2 regions of the Salmonella sp. FC25216 genome follow, and region 1 is predicted to be linked to the other one. Evidence: predicted binding sites of a transcription regulator. Region 1 holds the regulator's gene; the other holds the start of a gene.
The links. The regulator CRP, encoded in region 1, controls carbon source genes, mostly activating them, when cyclic AMP is high. The targets are predictions, from matches to a motif close to ATGTGANNNNNNTCACAT.
Positions count from the first base shown of each region.

Region 2: a site for CRP is predicted at 2,859-2,876, ahead of AC3G3F_RS22995 (sugar transporter). Genes of this name have one in related genera too.

Region 1 covers NZ_JBDGON010000004.1:378,053-382,981, reverse strand. The annotation lists gene AC3G3F_RS10955 (hydrolase) at 1-439, shown strand, start outside; gene AC3G3F_RS10950 (YheU family protein) at 436-654, shown strand; gene AC3G3F_RS10945 (phosphoribulokinase) at 706-1,575, shown strand; gene AC3G3F_RS10940 (OsmC family protein) at 1,671-2,075, opposite strand; gene crp (cAMP-activated global transcriptional regulator CRP) at 2,383-3,015, shown strand; gene AC3G3F_RS10930 (YccS/YhfK family putative transporter) at 3,064-4,929, shown strand, end outside.
Region 2 covers NZ_JBDGON010000018.1:26,404-31,332, forward strand. The annotation lists gene glsB (glutaminase B) at 1-399, opposite strand, end outside; gene sad (succinate-semialdehyde dehydrogenase) at 472-1,860, opposite strand; gene ptrR (putrescine utilization regulator PtrR) at 1,963-2,835, shown strand; gene AC3G3F_RS22995 (sugar transporter) at 2,951-4,141, shown strand; gene AC3G3F_RS23000 (MarC family NAAT transporter) at 4,188-4,853, opposite strand.

The sequences.
Region 1 (4,929 bases):
GTTTTCCCGCGTCTATCAGCGTTATTTGCTCAATCTGTTAAAAGCGAATGCGTCACGCAAGCTGGCGGCGTATCCCGGGTCGCTGCCGGTGAATCTGGGGCAACTCAAATCAATGCGCCGTATCCGCGAGTTTGACGACCTGATCACCGCGAAAATTCATGGCTTTGCCGACGCCATCGACTACTATCGTCAGTGTAGCGCCATGCCGTTGCTTAACCAGATAGCTAAACCGACGCTGATTATTCATGCCAAAGACGATCCGTTTATGGATCATCATGTGATCCCTAAAGCGGAAGATCTGCCCCCACACGTGGAGTATCAGTTAACTGAGCATGGCGGACACGTAGGATTTATCGGCGGTACGCCGCTGCGCCCTGAAATGTGGCTGGAACGCCGAATTCCTGACTGGCTGACAACGTATCTGGAGGCGTCATCATGATCATTCCCTGGCAGGGGCTCTCCCCCGACACGCTGGACAACCTGCTCGAAAGCTTTGTGTTGCGCGAAGGCACCGATTATGGTGAACATGAACGTTCGCTTGAACAAAAAGTCGCGGACGTAAAACGTCAACTGCAATCCGGCGAGGCCGTTCTGGTATGGTCTGAATTACATGAAACGGTCAATATTATGCCGAAAAAACAGTTTCGCGAATAAAACGCCTTTGACGGCAATACATTATTATTAAAGCTTAATCATGGAGTTGCCATGTCAGCCAAACATCCGGTGATAGCAGTAACAGGGTCAAGTGGCGCGGGGACCACCACCACCAGCCTCGCGTTTCGTAAAATTTTCGCGCAGTTAAATCTGCACGCCGCCGAGGTGGAAGGCGACAGTTTTCATCGTTATACCCGCCCGGAAATGGACATGGCGATCCGCAAAGCGCGCGACGCCGGGCGGCATATCAGCTATTTCGGGCCTGAAGCCAATGACTTCAGCCTGCTGGAACACACTTTCATTGAGTACGGGCAGACGGGTAAAGGCCAGTCACGTAAATATCTGCATACCTATGATGAAGCCGTACCGTGGAATCAGGTTCCCGGCACGTTTACACCCTGGCAGCCGCTTCCCGAGCCGACCGATGTGCTGTTTTATGAAGGACTGCACGGCGGCGTCGTCACGCCGCAACATGATGTCGCGCGTCATGTTGATCTGTTGGTTGGCGTGGTGCCTATCGTCAACCTCGAATGGATTCAGAAACTGATTCGTGACACCGGCGAACGTGGACACTCCCGTGAAGCAGTGATGGATTCCGTGGTGCGCTCCATGGACGACTACATCAATTACATTACGCCGCAGTTCTCCCGTACCCATATTAACTTCCAGCGCGTGCCGACCGTCGACACCTCCAATCCGTTCGCCGCAAAGGGCATTCCGTCGCTGGATGAGAGTTTTGTGGTGATCCATTTCCGCAACCTGGAAGGGATCGATTTTCCCTGGCTACTGGCGATGCTCCAGGGCTCGTTCATTTCTCACATTAATACATTAGTGGTGCCGGGCGGCAAAATGGGACTGGCGATGGAGCTGATTATGTTGCCGTTGGTACAGCGATTAATGGAAGGCAAAAAAATCGAATAACCGCGTTGAAACGCCCGATGGCGCTACGCTTATCGGGCCTACGGGATAAAAACTGGTAGGTCCGATAAGGCGAAGCCGCCATCAGATAATGATAATCACGCCGCAATCACTTCATACGAATGGGTAATATGGACCGCTTTTTCCAGCATTAGCGCCACCGAGCAATATTTTTCCGCAGAGAGATCAACAGCGCGCGCGACGGCAGCCTCTTTCAGATCGCTGCCGGTAACCATAAAATGCAAATTAATGTGCGTAAACAGGCGCGGCGCGTCTTCCCGGCGCTCGGATGTCAGCTTCACTTCGCAGTTGGTGACATTCTGACGCCCCTTTTGTAGGATCGATACCACATCAATAGCGCTACATCCGCCAGCCGCCATTAATACCATCTCCATCGGACTCGGCGCTTTGTCACCGGAGTTGCCATCCATTAAAATCTGGTGGCCGGAGGAAGACTCTCCGAGGAACGTGAGTCCTTCAACCCACTTTACACGCGCTTGCATATTTCGTAACTCCAATGTTTCAATTTTCCTGAAAGATTACGCGCATACAACAAAACTCGCAATGGAAGGCGACTTGGGTCATGCTGAAGCGAGACACCAGGAGACACACGGCGAAAGCTATGCTAAAACAGACAAGATGCTACAGTAATACATTGACGTACTGCATGTATGCAGAGGACATCACATTACAGGCTACAGTCTATTTTCGTAGCCCTCTTCCCAGGTAGCGGGAAGCATATTTTTGCAACCCCAGAGACAGTGCCGTTTTCTGGCTCTGGAGACAGCTTATAACAGAGGATAACCGCGCATGGTGCTTGGCAAACCGCAAACAGACCCGACTCTTGAATGGTTCTTGTCTCATTGCCACATTCATAAGTACCCGTCAAAGAGCACGCTGATTCACCAGGGTGAAAAAGCAGAAACGCTGTACTACATCGTTAAAGGCTCCGTGGCAGTGCTGATCAAAGATGAGGAAGGGAAAGAAATGATTCTTTCTTATCTGAATCAGGGTGATTTTATTGGTGAATTGGGCCTGTTTGAAGAAGGCCAGGAACGCAGCGCCTGGGTACGTGCGAAAACCGCATGTGAGGTCGCTGAAATTTCCTACAAAAAATTTCGCCAATTAATCCAGGTAAACCCGGATATTCTGATGCGCCTCTCTTCCCAGATGGCTCGTCGCTTACAAGTCACGTCTGAAAAAGTAGGTAACCTCGCCTTCCTCGACGTCACCGGGCGTATCGCTCAGACGCTGCTGAATCTGGCGAAACAGCCCGATGCCATGACGCACCCGGATGGGATGCAGATCAAAATCACCCGTCAGGAAATTGGCCAGATCGTCGGCTGCTCCCGCGAAACCGTTGGTCGTATTTTGAAGATGCTGGAAGATCAAAACCTGATCTCCGCGCATGGCAAGACCATCGTCGTCTACGGCACCCGTTAATCCCGTCAGAATGGCGCGTTTTATCATGCGCCATTTTTGTTTGCATCGATGTGGCGAAGACTGATTTATCACCCAGAGATTAATTACGCACTACGGCAAACGCTGGTGCTGTGCCTGCCTGTGGCTGTCGGTTTATTGATAGGCCAGCTACACCTGGGATTACTTTTCTCTCTCGTTCCCGCCTGCTGCAACATTGCAGGTCTGGATACACCGCACAAACGCTTTTTTAAACGCCTGATCATCGGCGCGTCGCTGTTCGCCGGATGCAGTCTGACAACGCAACTCCTGCTGGCAGAATCCGTCCCCCTGCCGTTGATCCTGACCGGGCTCACGCTGGTGCTTGGCGTGACGGCGGAAATTAGCCCACTTCATGCGCGGCTACTGCCAGCGTCGCTGATTGCCGCCATATTTACCCTGAGCCTTGCGGGATACATGCCCGTCTGGGAGCCGCTGCTTATTTATGCGCTGGGCACCCTATGGTACGGCGTGTTTAACTGGTTTTGGTTCTGGCTATGGCGCGAACAGCCGCTGCGCGAGTCATTGAGTTTGTTATATCGTGAACTGGCCGATTACTGCGAAGCGAAATACAGCCTGCTCACCCAACATATCGATCCGGAAAAAGCGCTGCCTCCCCTGCTGATACGCCAGCAAAAAGCGGTCGATCTCATTACCCAGTGTTACCAACAGATGCATATGCTTTCGGCGCACAACAATAATGATTACAAGCGCCTGTTGCGGGCTTTTCAGGAAGCGATGGATTTGCAGGAACACATCTCCGTCAGCCTGCATCAGCCGGAAGAGGTACAGAAACTGGTAGAACGCAGCCATGCGGAAGAGGTAATTCGCTGGAATGCGCAAACGGTCGCCGCTCGCCTGCGCGTGCTGGCGGATGACATCCTTTATCATCGTCTGCCGACGCGCTTCTCTATGGAAAAACAGATTGGCGCGCTGGAGAAGATTGCCAATCAACATCCTGAAAACCCGGTAGGCCAGTTCTGCTATTGGCACTTCAGCCGAATCGCCCGCGTGCTGCGTACTCAGCGACCGCTTTACGCCCGCGACCTGATGGCCGATAAACAGCGTCGCCTGCCACTACTCCCGGCGCTGAAAAATTATGTGTCGCTTAAATCGCCGGCGCTACGCAACGCCGGACGCATTAGCGTAATGATGAGTATCGCCAGTCTGATGGGCAGCGCGTTGCACCTGCCCAAACCGTACTGGATCCTCATGACGGTGCTGTTTGTCACCCAAAACGGCTATGGCGCGACGCGCGTACGTATTCTGCACCGTTCGGTCGGAACGCTGGTCGGCCTGGTGATTGCCGGCGTCACGCTGCACTTACATATTCCCGAAAGCATTACGCTGGCGGTCATGCTGGTACTAACGCTGGCAAGTTATCTGATTATTCGTAAAAACTACGGCTGGGCGACGGTCGGCTTTACGGTGACGGCGGTATACACCATCCAGTTACTGACGTTAAACGGAGAGCAGTTTATTGTGCCGAGGCTGATCGATACGCTTATTGGCTGTTTAATTGCCTTTGGCGGCATGGTTTGGCTGTGGCCGCAATGGCAAAGCGGGCTATTACGTAAAAACGCCCATGATGCGCTGGAAGCCGATCAAGAAGCTATCCGACTGATCCTCAGTAACGATCCGCAGGCCACCCCGCTCGCTTATCAAAGAATGCGGGTCAACCAGGCGCATAACACGCTATTCAACTCGTTAAATCAGGCAATGCAGGAACCCGGATTCAATACCCACTATCTGTCGGATATGAAACTGTGGGTCACGCACAGCCAGTTTATTGTCGAGCATATCAACGCCATGACGACGCTGGCGCGGGAACACACCATGCTGACGCCGGATCTGGCGCAGCGCTATCTGGAATCTTGCGAGATTGCGATTCAGCGCTGC
Region 2 (4,929 bases), on a different contig from region 1:
CGCGCTAAGCCGTCCTTGCAACATGTCGCATACCACCAGCGCGCCCGCATTAATAAATGGATTACGCGGGATACCTTGTTCCATCTCTAACTGAACCAGCGAATTGAACGGCGAGCCGGAAGGATCTTTTCCGACGCGCTGCCAGATCTCCTCTTCTGGATAATGACGCATCGCCACCACCAGACTGAGCACTTTCGAAATAGACTGAATAGAGAAGCGTTCGTGCGCATCGCCCGCCTGATAATGCTGCCCGTCCACGGTACAAATCGCTATTCCCAGCTTTGAACCCTCGACGGACGCTAATGCCGGAATATAGTCAGCGACTTTGCCCTGGCCAATGAGGGGGCGAACGCGCTGTAAAATCGTCTCTAAAATTGCATTATCCATGGCCCTGGCCACAACATGCTCCTTGCTCGCAGGTCTGAAAAGGCCTGCGAGTATAGCAGAGGGCACGACGCGACGTCAGGACGATTAGACACGGTTCTTCCAAACGGTCTGCACATTGCAAAATTCGTGTAAACCAAAGTGCGAAAGCTCGCGACCGAAGCCGCTTTTCTTCACCCCGCCGAATGCCACACGCGCATCGCTGGCGCTGTACCCATTAATGAATACCCCACCGCACTCAAGACGCGCCGCCATCTCCGCGGCCAGCGTATCGTTGGCGGTAAAGATCGTCGCCGACAGGCCAAACTCACTGTCATTCGCCAGCGCGAGGGCGTGCGCCGCATCTTTTGCAACGGTAATGGCGGCAACAGGCCCAAAAAGTTCCTGACGAAATGCAGTCATGTCAGGCGTGACATCAGCCAGAACGGTCGCAGCATAATAGTTGCCTTCCCCGGCGATTTTCTCGCCGCCCAACAGTAGCCGTGCGCCTTCGGCGACAGAAGCCTGCACCTGTTGATGGAGTTCATCACGCAGATCAAAGCGCGCCATCGGTCCCAGGTCATTCTCTTCAACCAGAGGATCACCTATCTTTAATGCCGCGGCAGCCGCCACAAATCGCTCGGTAAACGCCTGTGCAATGCCCTCTTCGACAATAAAACGTTTGGCGGCGGCGCAGACTTGTCCGGTGTTTTGATAGCGTCCTGCAACCGCAGCGTTTACCGCCAGCTCAAGATCGGCATCATTAAGCACAATAAACGGATCCGACCCACCCAGTTCCAGTACGCATTTTTTCAGCGCCGCCCCAGCCTGAGCGCCAATCGCCGCGCCGGCGCGCACGCTGCCTGTCACCGTCACCGCCGCGATTCGCGGATCGTTAATCATCTGACTCACGCCCTCATTATTAGCGTTCACCCATCCATAGACGCCAGCGGGAGTACCGGCTTCCGTCAAGATTCGGTCTATCATCTGCGCGCAACCAGTGACATTGGGTGCATGTTTTAACAAGTAGCTATTCCCCGCCAGCAGTATCGGCACTGCCCCGCGTAACACCTGCCATAAAGGAAAATTCCACGGCATTATCGCCAGAATGACGCCCAGCGGACGGTATTCAATCACCGCCTGCTGATTTTCTACCAGTGTAGGCTCAGGATTCAGCATTGCCGGACCATGTTCCGCATACCAGTCGCATAACGCGGCGGATTTCATCACTTCCGCACGCGCCTGTTTTATGGGTTTACCCATTTCACGCGTAATACATTGCGCCATCTCTTCTGCATGAGCGCGAAGCGCCTGACCAATATCGCGTAATGTTTGCGCCCGTTGCGCTACCGACGTCATTTTCCACTTTTTGCAACCATTCGCCGCCAGATTCAGCGCATATTCAATCTCTTGCGCGTTAGCCCAGGGCCTTGTCGCCAGCGTCTGCCCGGTCGCAGGATTCATGGATAGCGCCTGTGTTGCAGTCATCATGGTCATGTTCTTTCTCTCGTTATCAGGGAAGTCATACCATCATGACGCCCTTTACCCTTTCCGAGAAATGAATAATATTAACCAGAACATTCACGAATTGAGAAAACCATGGACCTGACGCAACTGGAAATGTTTAACGCTGTCGCTCTAACGGGTAGCATTACGCAGGCGGCGGCAAAAGTGCACCGCGTTCCGTCTAACCTGACCACGCGTATCCGCCAGCTTGAAGCCGACCTTGGCGTCTCTCTGTTTATTCGCGAAAACCAGCGTCTCAGGCTGTCGCCAGCCGGACATAACTTTTTACGTTACAGCCAGCAGATCCTGGCGCTGGTCGATGAAGCCCGCATGGTGGTCGCCGGAAAGGAACCGCAAGGACTGTTTTCACTCGGCGCGTTAGAAAGTACTGCCGCCGTACGTATCCCCGCGCTGCTGGCGGGCTATAACCAGCGTTACCCTAAAATTCAGTTCGCGTTAACGACAGGTCCTTCCGGCGCCATGCTGGATGGCGTGCTCGAAGGAAAGCTGAACGCCGCCTTTATTGATGGCCCGCTAATGCATCCGGGGCTGGAAGGTATGCCGGTTTACCAGGAAGAGATGATGATCGTCGCGCCGCACGGCCATCCCGTCGTTTCGCGCGCAAGCGAGGTGAATGGTTGTAACATATATGCTTTTCGCGCCAACTGTTCTTACCGGCGGCATTTCGAAAGCTGGTTTCATGCCGATGGCGCGACCCCCGGTACGATTCACGAAATGGAGTCATATCATGGAATGTTGGCGTGCGTAATCGCCGGCGCAGGTATTGCGCTGATGCCAGCAAGTATGCTCAACAGTATGCCAGGACATCATCAGGTGGAAGCCTGGCCGTTGGCGGAGAAGTGGCGCTGGCTTACCACCTGGCTAATTTGGCGGCGCGGGGCGATGACGCGCCAGCTTGAGGCCTTTATAGAGCTACTTAACGCCCAACTGGCGAGCGTCGACTGAAGACGAAACGGCCTGCGAAGTAAATGAGACGCAGGTCACAAAATGATTGTCTTTTCGCCAGTAAACGTTTTAAGATCGCGGCCTCACCTTCTCGCAACTAACCCGAAATATTTTTATGACTATCAATCCAGTTTCCCGCAAGGTCGCGTGGCTACGGGTAGTTACGCTTGCTATCGCCGCTTTTATTTTCAATACCACGGAATTTGTGCCGGTTGGTTTGCTGTCAGACATTGCCGAAAGCTTTCATATGCAAACCGCGCAGGTCGGCATCATGCTAACCATTTACGCCTGGGTAGTTGCCGTCATGTCGCTACCTTTTATGCTTCTTACCAGTCAAATGGAGCGCCGTAAGCTACTCATTTGTCTGTTTGTTCTGTTTATTGCCAGCCATGTGCTCTCCTTCCTGGCGTGGAGCTTTACCGTGCTGGTCATTAGCCGTATCGGCATCGCTTTCGCCCACGCTATTTTCTGGTCGATAACCGCGTCTTTGGCGATCCGCCTGGCCCCTGCCGGGAAACGCGCGCAGGCATTAAGTCTGATAGCGACCGGAACCGCGTTGGCCATGGTGCTTGGGCTGCCGATAGGTCGCGTTGTTGGTCAGTATTTTGGCTGGCGCACCACCTTTTTTGCCATCGGCATGGGCGCATTAATTACGCTGCTATGTCTGATTAAGCTTCTACCGAAATTGCCGAGCGAACATTCCGGCTCACTAAAAAGTTTACCTTTACTATTCCGACGCCCGGCGCTGATGAGCCTCTATGTACTGACCGTCGTTGTGGTGACTGCGCATTACACGGCTTATAGCTATATTGAACCGTTCGTTCAGAATGTCGCCGGGCTCAGTGCGAATTTTGCTACCGTCCTGTTACTGATCCTGGGCGGCGCCGGAATCATCGGCAGCCTCGTGTTTGGTAAACTGGGTAATCGCCATGCCTCGTCGCTCGTCAGTATCGCTATTGCCCTGCTGGTTGTCTGTCTGCTTCTGTTGCTGCCTGCGGCGGATAGCGAAGCGCATCTGGCCATACTGAGCATTTTCTGGGGAATCGCGATTATGGTGATAGGGCTCGGTATGCAGGTGAAAGTACTGGCGCTGGCCCCGGACGCGACCGATGTCGCAATGGCGCTATTTTCAGGCATCTTTAATATCGGTATTGGCGCTGGCGCGCTGGTAGGAAATCAGGTGAGTTTGCACTGGTCAATGTCGGCCATCGGCTATATTGGCGCCATACCCGCCTGTGCCGCGCTGGTATGGGCTGTGCTCATATTCCGTAAATGGCCAGTGATGCTGGAAGAACAATCGCATTAAGACATTCGTCTGCCGGGAACGCCTTTCCGGCAGACGAAAATGCGCCTTAGTGGTACGTTTTAATAATTTCTACCACGCCGTTGATAATAAATTGTACGCCCATACACACCAGCAGGAATCCCATTAAGCGGGAAATCGCTTCAATCCCCCCTTTACCCACCAGCCGCATGATAGCGCCGGAACTGCGTAAACATCCCCACAGGATCACCGCCACGGCAAGAAAAATAATCGGCGGCGCGACCGTAATGACCCAGTCGGGAAACTCGCCGCCATGACGCACTGTGGAAGCGGAACTGATGATCATTGCAATAGTCCCCGGTCCTGCGGTGCTTGGCATAGCCAGTGGAACAAACGCAATATTGGCCGTCGGTTCGTCCGCCAGCTCCTCCGATTTGCTTTTCGCTTCCGGCGACTCATGCGCCTTCTGCTGCGGGAAAAGCATTCTGAAGCCGATAAACGCTACGATTAACCCACCGGCGATCCGTAGCCCTGGAATCGAAATACCGAAGGTGTTCATGACTAACTGCCCGGCATAGTACGCCACCATCATAATGGCGAAGACATAAACCGAAGCCATGTATGACTGTCGGTTGCGTTCCGCACTATTCATATTGCCCGCAAGGCCAAGAAACAGCGCCACGGTGGTTAGCGGATTGGCTAAAGGGAGCAGTACGACCAGTCCCAATCCAATCGCTTTAAACAAATCCATCATAATACTATCTCTTACCCATCAGCGTTTCATGAACCGGAAGTATAAAGTGAAACTGCCCCGGCGCGCCATTTTGCCA